Regions from separate parts of the Micromonospora sp. NPDC047620 genome, predicted to be linked through region 2. Evidence: riboswitches for the same ligand, from Rfam matches in the RefSeq annotation. Region 2 holds a riboswitch; the other holds the start of a gene.

Region 1 (5,486 bases), on a different contig from region 2:
CCGCCTCGGCGAGGATCGAACGCAGGTCGGCGGCGATGGCGGCGCGCTCGGCGCGGGGCAGGTCCTTCTCCCGCAGCACCACCCACCGCACTCCCCCGGCCACCGCCCCGGCGACCACCTCGGTCAACGGCCGCCCCGCCTGCCACCGGTCGGTCAGCAGCACGACGCCGGACGGCCCACGCGGGATCCTGGTACGGAACGGCCCCGCCAGGGGCGCTTCCGCACCAGGATCCGCCGGAACGGGACCGGGGCGGGTCACAGGTCCGGCCGTCCGTCGTCGGGGGTGGATGCCAGCGCGTGGAAGCGGCGGGCGATCCGGCCCGCCCCGTACGCGAGCCGTCCCGCCTCGACCGCGTACCGCATCGCGGTGGCCATCGCCGCCGGGTCGGCGGCCCGGGTGACCGCGCTGGCCAGCAGCACCGCGTCGCAGCCCAGCTCCATCGCCAGCGCCGCGTCGGAGGCGGTGCCGATGCCGGCGTCCAGGATCACCGGCACGTCGACGCTCTGCCGGATCAGCCGGATGTGGTGCGGGTTCGACACGCCCAGGCCGGAGCCGATCGGCGCGCCCGCCGGCATCACCGCGGCGCAGCCGACGTCGGCCAGCCGGCGCGCCAGAATCGGGTCGTCCGACGTGTACGGCAGCACCACGAACCCGTCCGCGACGAGTTCCTCGGCGGCGCGCAGCAGCTCCACCCCGTCGGGCAGCAGCGTGCGCTCGTCGCCGATCACCTCCAGCTTCACCCAGTCGGTGCCGAACGCCTCCCGGGCCAGGTGGGCCACCTTGACCGCCTCGCCCGCCGTGTAGCAGCCGGCGGTGTTCGGCAGCAGCCGCACCCCGCACCGGTCGAGCAGGTCCAGCAGCCCGCCGGCGGTGCCGGGGGCGGTGTCGACACGGCGCAGGGCCAGGGTGACCAGTTCGGTGCCGGAGGCGCGGATCGCGTCCTCCAGCACGCGCAGGTTGGCCGCGCCGCCGGTGCCGAGGATCAGCCGGGACGTGAGACGCACGCCGCCCAGGTCGAGGCTCACCGCGTCACCCGCCCTGGGCGGCGCTGAGCACCTCGACCCGGTCGCCGTCGCGCAGCACGGTCGCCGGCCAGCCGGTACGCGGCACGACCTCCCCGTTGACCGCGACGGCCAAGCCGCGCTGCTGGTCGGTGACCGCGCGGACCAGGTCCGCCACGGTCGAGCCGCCGGGCAGGCTGCGCCCGGCGCCGTTCACCGTCAGTTCCACGTGTGCTCCTCCTCGGGTGCGAAGGCGCCGGACCGGTCGTCGGCGGCCCGGACCACCGGCCCGGCGCTGCCGGCCTGACCGGCGGTGACAGCCGGATCGGCGGTGGCGGCCGGATCGGCGGTGGCGGCCGGCGCGAACCGGTGCGGGGTGAAGGGGGCGAGCAGCGGGTCCGCCGTACCGGTGACGACCAGGTCGGCGACCAGGTCGGCGGTGACGGGGGTGAGCACGATGCCGTGCCGGTGGTGCCCGGTCGCGACGAGCACGCCCGGCCGGCCGGGCAGCGGGCCGAGGATCGGGGCGTTGTCCGGGGTGCCGGGGCGCAGGCCGGCGAGGGTCTCGACGAGGTCGTACTCGGCCAGCTCCGGCAGCAGGTCGACGGCGGCGCGGAGCAGGCGCAGCACCGCCCCGGCGGAGACGTCGGTGTCGGCGCGCTCCTCGACGGTCGCGCCCACCACCACCTCCCCGCTGTCGCGGGGCACGAGATAGACGTGCTCGCCGTCGGCGTACCCCCGGATGACGTGCCGGAAGCCCGGCGCGCCGCCGCCGGGCGCGCGGAGCCGCAGCACCTGGCCCTTCACCGGCCGCACCGGCAGCCCGGTCAGGGCCGCCGCCCCGCAGCCGGCCGCCACCACCGTGACGCGCGCGTCCACGTCGGACAGCCGGCGCACGGCGGCGGGCACCAGCGTGGCACCGGCCCGTTCGGCGGCCGCGCGCAGCGCCGGCACCAGCCGGCGCGGGTCGACCTGGTGGTCGGTGGCGGCGAGCGCGCCGCCGCGCACCCGGGGCGCCAACGCCGGCTCGCGGTCCCGCAGCGCCGAGGGGCGCAGCGGCGTCACCGGCAGTCCGAGGCCCTGCTGGTACGCCCACAGCCGCCGCGCCTCGGCCAGGTCGTCGGCGGTGAGCCCGACCATCAGCGTGCCCTCGGTGCGGTAGCCGACGTCCGCGCCGGTGGCGGCGGTCAGCTCGGCGGCGAAGGCCGGCCAGCGGGCGGCGGAGGCGGTCAGCAGCCCGGTCAGCTCGTGCTCGCCGAAGTACGCCTCGGCGACCGGGGCGAGCATCCCGGCGGCGACGTGCGACGCGCCGGAGCCCGGGGCGGGATCGTGGACGACGACGCGGAGCCCGCGCGCCGCGCAGCGCCACGCGATGCCCAACCCGACCGGTCCCGCCCCCACCACGGCGACGTCCGGCCGGCTCAGCACCCCAGCGCTCCCAGCAGCTCCGCCGTCGCCCGGGCCGGATCGGCCGCCCCGGACAGGGCCCCCACCACCGCCACCCCGTACGCCCCGGCGGCCAGCAGCGCGGGCGCGTTCGCGGCGGTCACCCCGCCGATCGCGACCACCGGCACGTCCACGGCGGCGGTGACGGCGCGCACCCCGGCCGGACCGATCGGTGCCGGCAGGCCACTCTTGGTGCTCGTGGCGTGGCAGGGGCCCACGCCCAGGTAGCTGGCCCCGGCGGCGACCGCCTCGGCGGCCGTCCCCGGCTCGCGGGCGGTGGCCCCGAGCACGGCGGTCGCGCCGAGCACCCGGCGGGCCGCCCCGACCGGCAGGTCCGCCGCGCCGACGTGCCCGCCGGCGGCGCCCACCGCCAGCGCCACGTGCAGCCGGTCGTTGACGAGACAGGAGACGTCGTACGGCGCGCAGAGCGCGACCACCCGGCGGGCCAGGTCGTACGCCTCCCGGTCGGTGGCGTCGTCGGTGACGCGGACCTGCACGACCAGCTCGGCGCGGGCCACCGGAAGGGCGGCCCGCAGCACAGCCAGCGGATCCCGCCCGGGTCGGGTGTCGGTGATCAGATGCAGTCGCCCCAGGGACGGCACGGCAACACTCCTCCCTGCGCCGGCATTACCCGGATCAGGTTCGACGGTCGGGGGCTCTCAGCCCCCCTCTCAGCCCGGTGCACCGGGCTCCCGTGGGTCACTTGCGCGTGTCACCGTACGACGGATCGCCGGATCCGCCAAGGGCGGGACGCGGATTTCACACCGACCGTCCGAAGCCGACGACCGGGGCGACGCGTGACCGACCCGTCACGCGATGCTGTCCGGATGCCCTCCCCCGCCCGGGTCCCGCCCCGGCTCGCCTTCCTGCCGTTCCGCGGCAGCGCCGCGATCGCGCAGGGGCTGCTGACCCGCGCCATGCTGCGCGGTCCGACCTGGCAACGCCTGCTTCCCGACGTGTACGTGCACCGGGACGCCCTGCGCGCAGCCGACCATCGGCTCTGGTGCGCCGCCCGGCAGGCCCATGGGACAGCCGCCCGTCCCGGCCGGCCGGGACGGGCGCGCGGGAAGGGTGACGGGAGCGGGTGGAACACCAGGGCTGCCTCCCGGTGTCGGAGACGTGCGTGGTGTTCCACCCGTGGCGACCCGGGCCTGGGCGGGCGCGCGGGGACGGGTGGACGTCGACACCGCCCCGGCACCGTTACGGGGTGCCGGGGCGGTGTCGACGTGGCTCAGAGGATGGCGCGGAGGGCGTCGAGGTCCTCGTCGGTGGGCTGCCAGGCGCCCGCCTCCGCGTTGGAGCGCACCTGCTCGGGCGTGGTGGCGCCGGCGATCACCGAGGTCACCGCCGGCAGGGCGGCCAGCCCGCCGATGGCCACCTGGAGCATCGACAGCCCCCGCTCGTTCGCGTACGCCTCGATCGCCTCGATCGTGTCCCAGTCGGCGGCGGCGAGGCGCTGGGCGTACCGGCCGCCTCCGGCGAGGCGGCTGCCGGCGGGCGGGGCCTGGTCGCGCTTGTACTTGCCGGTCAGCAGGCCGTTGGCCAGCGGGAAGAACGGCAGCAGCCCGAGGCCGAACCGCTCGCAGGCCGGCACCACCTCGGCCTCGGCGGAGCGTTCCAGCAGGCTGTAGTGGTTCTGCGCGCTGATGAACCGGGACCGGCCGTTGGACGACGCCACCCAGTCCGCGTCGGCGATCTGCCACCCGGCGAAGTTGGAGTTGCCCAGGTAGCGGACCTTGCCGGCGCGGACCAGGTCGTCCAGCGCGGCGAGGGTCTCGTCGATCGGGGTGCCCGGGTCGGGCTCGTGCATCTGGTACAGGTCGATGTGGTCGGTGCCGAGCCGGCGCAGTGATGCCTCCACGGCGCGGGCGATGTAGCGCCGCGCGCCCCGTGCGCCGAAGTCGGGGCCGTTGAGGCCGTGCATGTCCATGCCGAACTTGGTGGCCACCACCACGTCGTCGCGGCGGCCCTTGAGCGCCTGGCCCAGCAGTTCCTCGGAGCCGCCCTGCGGCTCGCCGTAGATGTCGGCGGTGTCGAAGAAATTGATCCCGGCGTCCAGCGCGGCGTCGACCACCGCCCGGGTCCCGTCGAGGTCGAGCTTGCGGCCGAAGTTGTTGCAGCCGATGCCGACGACGGACACCACGAGCCCGGAGTCGCCCAACCGGCGGTAGGTCATCTCAGTCACGAGATCCACCCTATGCCGGCCGGCCCGACGCCCGGGTTCGCCTCAGCCAACGTCCCAGACCGGCTCGGGGGTCTCCACCACCTCGTTGTCACCGCGGAAGAGGACGAACCGGTCGAACGAGCGGGTGAACCAGCGGTCGTGGGTCACCGCGACCACGGTTCCCTCGAACGCCGTCAGCCCGGCCTCCAGCGCCTCCGCCGACGCCAGGTCGAGGTTGTCGGTGGGCTCGTCGAGCAGCAGCAGCGTCGCGCCGGACAGCTCCAGCAGCAGCACCAGGAACCGCGCCTGCTGCCCGCCGGAGAGGGTGCCGAAGCGCTGGTCGCCCTGCCCCGCCAGCTCGTACCGGGACAGCGCCGCCATCGCCGCGTGCCGGTCCATGCCGGCCCGGTGGTCGTCCCCCCGCCAGAGGATCTCCACGAGGGTCTTCGCCATCAGCTCCGGCCGGTCGTGGGTCTGCGAGAAGTGCCCGGGGCGCACCCGCGCGCCGAGCCGGGCCACCCCGTCGTGCGCGACCGGCGCGAGCGCCGCCGCGCCGTCGACCGGGCCGTTGGCCGGGTCGGGGTCGCTGCCGCCGCGGGCGAGCAGCCGGAGGAAGTGCGACTTCCCCGTGCCGTTGGCGCCGAGCACCGCCACCCGGTCGCCGTACCAGATCTCCAGGTCGAACGGGTAGGTCAGGCCGTCGAGTTCGAGCTGCTCGCAGACCACCGCGCGCTTGCCGGTCCGCCCGCCGGTCAGGCGCATCCGGATGTCCTGGTCCTTCGGCGGTACGGGCGGCGGTCCGGCCTCCTCGAACTTGCGCAACCGGGTCTGCGCGGCCTGGTAGCGCGAGGCCATCCCGTCGTTGTACGCGGCC
Region 2 (5,486 bases):
TTTGGGGGTGGGCACCTGCCGCCAGGACTCCACGTCGAGGTAGGGGATCTCGGCGTCGTTGACCGGGTCCCGGGCGATCCGGTCGCTGTAGCGGCCGGTCACCTCGATCCAGGTGTCGTCGGCGAGCCCTTCGGGGGCGGCGCCGGTCAGGCCCAGCTTGACCGGCCGCCCGTCGGCCGCGCAGCAGGAGAGCACCATCCGGGCCAGGAGCGGTCGGCCGTCGGGGCCGGTGGTGACGAAACCGGTCAGCCGGACCCGGCGCCCGCCGAGCGACGCGCCCCGGTCGAACAGCGCCCGCGAGGCGTAGTCGAGCACGCTGACCTGTGCCGGATCGCCGTCGGGCAGGGGCGGGTAGTCGGACGGCTGTTGCCGGGCGGAGAGTGCGGTGCCGGCCTGCCCGGCCGCGTACGAGCCGAGGGCGGGCGGGGCGACCAGGAGCAGACCCAGCGCCGGCAGGATCAGCAGCCAGCCGATCCGCGGCTCGTGGTGGCCGTGCCCGTGGTCGGCGGCGTCGTCCCGGCCGGCGCGCTCGTGCTCGCCGTCGGCGGGGTCGTGGTCCCCGTCGGTGGTCGGGGGCGCAGGGGCGCGGTCGTGCTTGCCGTCGGCGGTCGGGGGCACGGCGTCGCGCCGGAGGGCGGGACGCAGCTCGTACCAGAGGGTCATGACCGCGGCGACGACCAGCAGCAGGCCCGCGGCGACCAGGAAGGGGCGCAGCCCCTCCTTGACGTAGCGCAGGTAGAGGTCGGTGAGGCTGGCCCGGACCACGGCGCCCCCGAGCAGCAGCAGGACGACGGCCTGCGCCTGCCGGTTCACCGCAGCACCGCCCCGGTCGCGGCGGCGACCGCGACGGCCACCGCGAAGGTGGCCGGGGCGAACCGCAGCGCGAACCGGCGGCCGAAGACGCCGGTCTGCATCGCGATGAGCTTGAGGTCGACCATCGGCCCCACCACCAGGAAGACCAGTCGGGCGGTCAGCGAGAACTGCGACAGCGAGGCGGCCACGAAGGCGTCGGCCTCCGAGCAGAGGGAGAGCAGCACCGCGAGCACGGCCAGCGCGAGCACCGAGAGCACCGGGTCCTCGGCGAGCGTCTGCAACCAGCGCTCGGGCACGACGACGTTGATGGTGGCGGCGGCCGCCGCGCCGACCACCAGGAACCCGCCGGCGTGGGTGACGTCGTGCCGGACCGCCGCCCAGAACGCCCGCCCGCGCGGGCCGTCGTCCAGCTCCGGCCGGCGCGGCAGCCGGATCCAGTCGGCCCGGCCGAGGCGCAGCCACAGCCACCCCATCACCATCGCGACGACCAGGCTCGCGACGCCGCGGCCGAGGACCATCTCCGGGGCGTCGGGGAAGGCCACCGCGGTGGCGGTGAGCACGATCGGGTTGATGGCCGGGGCGGCGAGCAGGAAGGCCAGCGCGGCGGCCGGGGTGACCCCGCGCCGGATCAGCGACCCGGCGATCGGCACGGACCCGCACTCGCAGCCGGGCAGCACCACGCCGGCCGCGCTCGCCACGGGCACCGCGAGCGCGGGGTGCCGGGGCAGCGCCCGGGCCCAGAACGACCGGGGCACGAAGACCGCGATCACGGCGGAGAGGAGCACCCCGAAGACCAGGAACGGCACCGCCTGCACCATGACCGAGACGAAGACGGTGGTCCAGGTCTGCAGCCGGGGCGCGGACAGGGCCCCGGCGAGCGGCTCACGGAAGACGACCAGCAGGACCAGCAGGCCCGCGAGCACCTCGACCGACCCGACCCGCCAGGCGCTCCCGCCGCCGCCCGCCGGCTCGTGCGGGGGTACGCCCGGCGCGGCCACACCGACCGCCCCCGGGGCGCGCCCGTCCGGCACGGAGCGGTCAACCTCGGATGTCACGTGGTTTCCTCCGCCGATTCCGCCAGTGGCCGCCTGAGAGTACCGGCCGGAACCGACGGGATCGAGCGAACGCGCTCATGACCTGCGGAAAGATCACTTTGCCCGATGATCTTCAAAGGTGTTAGCGTCGGCGCGACAACTTCACATCCGACAGGGGAGCGCACAGCGCTGAGAGTGCGGGCACCGCCCGCAGACCCTCGAACCTGATCTGGGTAATGCCAGCGCAGGGAGTTCGGTCGACCTCCAGCCGCGCCGCCGTCCGGGCACACCGGGCGCGGCGTGCGTCTTCTCCTGGTTCGCGTTCAGGACTGGGAGCAATCATGCGAGACAACACGACCACCCGGTGGCGCACACTCGACGTCGTCATCGCCGCGGTGATCGCGGTGGCGTTCGGCGTCATCTTCTGGGCCTGGGGCCTGCTGTGGCGGGCCGTCGACCCGGCGTTCGCGTTCTTCCCGGCCGGCCAGGCGATCATGTACGGCGTCTGGCTGGTCCCGGCCGTGCTCGGCGGCCTGGTGATCCGCAAGCCCGGCGCGGCGCTCTTCTGCGAGGCGGTGGCGGCGACGGTCTCCGCGCTGCTCGGCTCGGAGTGGGGCGGCATCACCATCGTCCAGGGCCTCATCCAGGGGCTCGGCGCCGAGGTGGCCTTCGCCGCGTTCCGGTACCGCTCGTTCCGGCTGCCCACCGCGCTGCTCGCCGGTGCGCTGACCGGCCTCGGCGCGGCGCTGTTCGACTTCTTCGTCTGGAACGTCGACTACGCGCTCGGCAGCTACCGGGTCCCGTACGCCCTGCTCACCGTCGTCAGCGCCGCCGCCGTCGCCGGCGCCGGCGGCTGGGCCCTCACCCGCGCCCTGGCGGGCACCGGCGTCCTGGACCGCTTCCCCGCCGGCCGCGAACGCGCCGCCATCTGACCCGCACCACCGGAATCGGGGTTGATCATGAGGTGGACGGCGACGTGGATCTCCGTGGGTGCCGCCAACCTCATGATCGACGCCTGCGCGCGGGCCGGAAGGGGGACGGCGTGGGGGCGGTGACACTGCGGGGGTTCGGGTGGCGGCACGCCGGGCGTCGGGCGTGGGCCGTGCGCGGGGTGGACCTGCGCGTCGAGGCCGGCGAGCGGGTGCTGCTGCTCGGGCCGTCGGGCGCCGGCAAGAGCACCCTGCTCGCCGCGCTGGCCGGGTTGCTGCCCGAGGACTCGGGCGAACAGGAGGGCACCGTCGAGATCGACGGGCTCGACCCCCGCAAGGGCCGGGAACGGGTCGGCATCGTCTTCCAGGACCCGGAAACCCAGCTCGTGATGGCCCGCAGCGGCGACGACGTGGCGTTCGGGCTGGAGAACCGGGGGGTCCCCGCCGAGGAGATCTGGCCCCGCGTCGACGAGGCGCTGGCCCGGGTCGGCTTCCCGTACCACCGGGACCGGCCCACCGCGGCCCTCTCCGGCGGCGAGCAGCAACGCCTCGCCCTGGCCGGGGTGCTGGCCCTGCGGCCCGGGCTGTTGCTGCTCGACGAACCGACCGCCAACCTGGACCCGACCGGCGCGGCGCTGATCCGCGCGGCGGTGGCCGGCGCGCTGGACGCCGACACCACGCTGATCCTGGTCGAGCACCGGGTCGCCGAGGCGCTGCCGCTGGTCGACCGGGTGGTCGTGCTCGAACCGGCCGGCGGCGTCCGCGCGGACGGCACGCCTGAGGCCGTCTTCGGCGCCCACGGCGACGCGCTCGCCGCCGCGGGCGTCTGGGTGCCCGGCCGGCCCGTGCCGCCCCGCCACGCCACCGCGCCGGCCGGCGACCTGCTGCTCACCGCCGACCGGCTCGGCCTGCCGCCCCGGCTGGCCGCCGTCGACCTGGCGGTACGCGCCGGCGAGGCGCTCGCCGTGCTCGGCCCGAACGGGGCCGGGAAGTCGACCCTCGCGCTGCTGCTCGGCGGGCTGCTCAAGCCGGGAGCCGGCCGGGTCGCGGCGACGGCGGCACTGGCCGGCTCCGACGCCCGCACTCCCCCGCACCGCTGGCGCGCACCGGCGCTGGCCCGGCGGATCGGCTCGGTCTTCCAGGACCCGGAGCACCAGTTCGTCGCCACCACCGTCTTCGACGAGCTGGCCCTCGGCCCGCGCCGCACCGGCCAGCCCGAGACGGCGGTCCGGTCCACCGTGGACGGCCTGCTGTCCCGGCTGCGGTTGACGAAGCTCGCCGCGGCCAACCCGTACACCCTGTCCGGTGGGGAGGCGCGGCGACTGAGCGTGGCGACGGCCCTGGCCACCGCGCCCCGCCTGCTCGTCTGCGACGAACCCACCTTCGGCCAGGACCGGCGGACCTGGCTGGAGCTGGTGGACCTCTTCGCCGAGCTGCGCGACGCCGGGCACGGCCTGGTCGCCGTCACCCACGACCCGGAGTTCGTGGCCGCCCTGGCCGACCGGCGCGTCACCCTGGAGCGGCCGTGACCAGCTCGCACGACGCGCCGGCCGCGCGCCCGCGGCGTCGCCGGACCATGACCGGTCCGGCGCCGGCCGCGCGCCCCGCCCGTCCCGTCCCGGAGCGACCGTGATCACCCTCGAACCGGTCGCCGCCCCCGACGCGCCGCTGGCCCGGCGCAACCCGGTGGCCAAGCTCGCCGCGGCGCTGGTGTTCTCGTTCATCCTCGTCGCCACCCTGGACCCGGTGGCCCCGGCGATCGCCATCGCCGTCGAGTTGGCCGTGCTGCCGCTGTTCGGGGTCCGCTTCCGGGTGCTGGCCGGGCGGGCCGGGCCGCTGCTGGTCGGCGCAGTCGGCATCGTGGTGACGCTGGTGCTCTTCGCGGCCGAGCGCTCCGGCCGGGTGCTGGTCGAGGCCGGCCCCGCGGTGGTCACCTCCGGGGTGCTGCTCACCGCGCTCGGCCTGGTGCTGCGCATGTTCGCCGTGGCGCTGCCCGGCGTGATCGTGTTCGCCACCACCGACCCCACCGACCTGGCGGACGCCCTGATCCAGAACGCGAAGGCGCCGGCCCGGTTCGCCATCGGGGCGTTGGCGGCGTTCCGGCTGGTGCCGCTGCTCGGCCAGGAGTGGCAGATGATCGCCATGGCCCGCCGCGCCCGCGGGGTGACGGCGGGACGCAGCCCGCTGGCGAAGCTGCGGCTGTTCGCCTCCACCGCCTTCGCGCTGCTGGTCGGGGCGATCCGCCGGGGCACCCGGTTGGCCGTGGCGATGGACGCCCGCGGCTTCGACGCCGGCACCCCGCGTACGGTCGCCCGGCGGCAACGCTTCGTCGCCGCCGACGGGCTGCTGATCGCCGGGGCGGCGCTGCTGGCCGGCGCGGCGCTGGCGGTCAGCGTGCTGCTCGGCACGTTCCGGCCCCTGATCGGCTGAACCGCACACCGGCGCCCACCGTGACACGTCGGCGAGGGCAGCCGGCCACAGCAGGGCCGGGAGCCGGTCCGGGTGGGGTTGTCGCCGGGCGCCGACAACCCCACCCGGCGGGCCCCGTCAGCTGCGCCGGAAGGCGTACCGGCGGGCCTGGCCCGCCCGCTGGCCGCGCAGCGACCCGGAGCGGGCGGCGCCGGAGACCGGCGGACCGGCCTTCGGCGCCGCCGGCCGGTCGAGCGGCAGCACCGGCGTGACCGGCGCGACCGCCACCTCGCCGAGGTTG

What was found. A riboswitch is a leader RNA that binds a small molecule or an ion and turns the genes downstream of it on or off. The one in region 2 is predicted to bind thiamine pyrophosphate.
Region 1: it holds a riboswitch for thiamine pyrophosphate, as region 2 does, so the genes downstream of both, thiE (thiamine phosphate synthase) here and ACGF5C_RS25410 (ECF transporter S component) in region 2, are expected to answer to the same signal.

The regions. Positions count from the first base shown of each region.
Region 1 covers NZ_JBIDDG010000002.1:268,553-274,038, forward strand. Annotated here, with positions in the region: partial or broken gene ACGF5C_RS03535 (thiamine phosphate synthase) at 1-187, opposite strand, end outside; gene ACGF5C_RS03540 (thiazole synthase) at 256-1,026, opposite strand; gene thiS (sulfur carrier protein ThiS) at 1,031-1,231, opposite strand; gene thiO (glycine oxidase ThiO) at 1,222-2,430, opposite strand; gene thiE (thiamine phosphate synthase) at 2,424-3,050, opposite strand; TPP riboswitch at 3,045-3,153, opposite strand; gene ACGF5C_RS03560 (aldo/keto reductase) at 3,680-4,642, opposite strand; gene ACGF5C_RS03565 (ATP-binding cassette domain-containing protein) at 4,676-5,486, opposite strand, start outside.
Region 2 covers NZ_JBIDDG010000024.1:15,818-21,303, forward strand. Annotated here, with positions in the region: gene ACGF5C_RS25400 (TIGR03943 family putative permease subunit) at 1-813, opposite strand, end outside; gene ACGF5C_RS25405 (permease) at 810-1,811, opposite strand; TPP riboswitch at 2,011-2,116, shown strand; gene ACGF5C_RS25410 (ECF transporter S component) at 2,189-2,779, shown strand; gene ACGF5C_RS25415 (ABC transporter ATP-binding protein) at 2,890-4,305, shown strand; gene ACGF5C_RS25420 (energy-coupling factor transporter transmembrane component T family protein) at 4,406-5,206, shown strand; gene ACGF5C_RS25425 (hypothetical protein) at 5,324-5,486, opposite strand, start outside.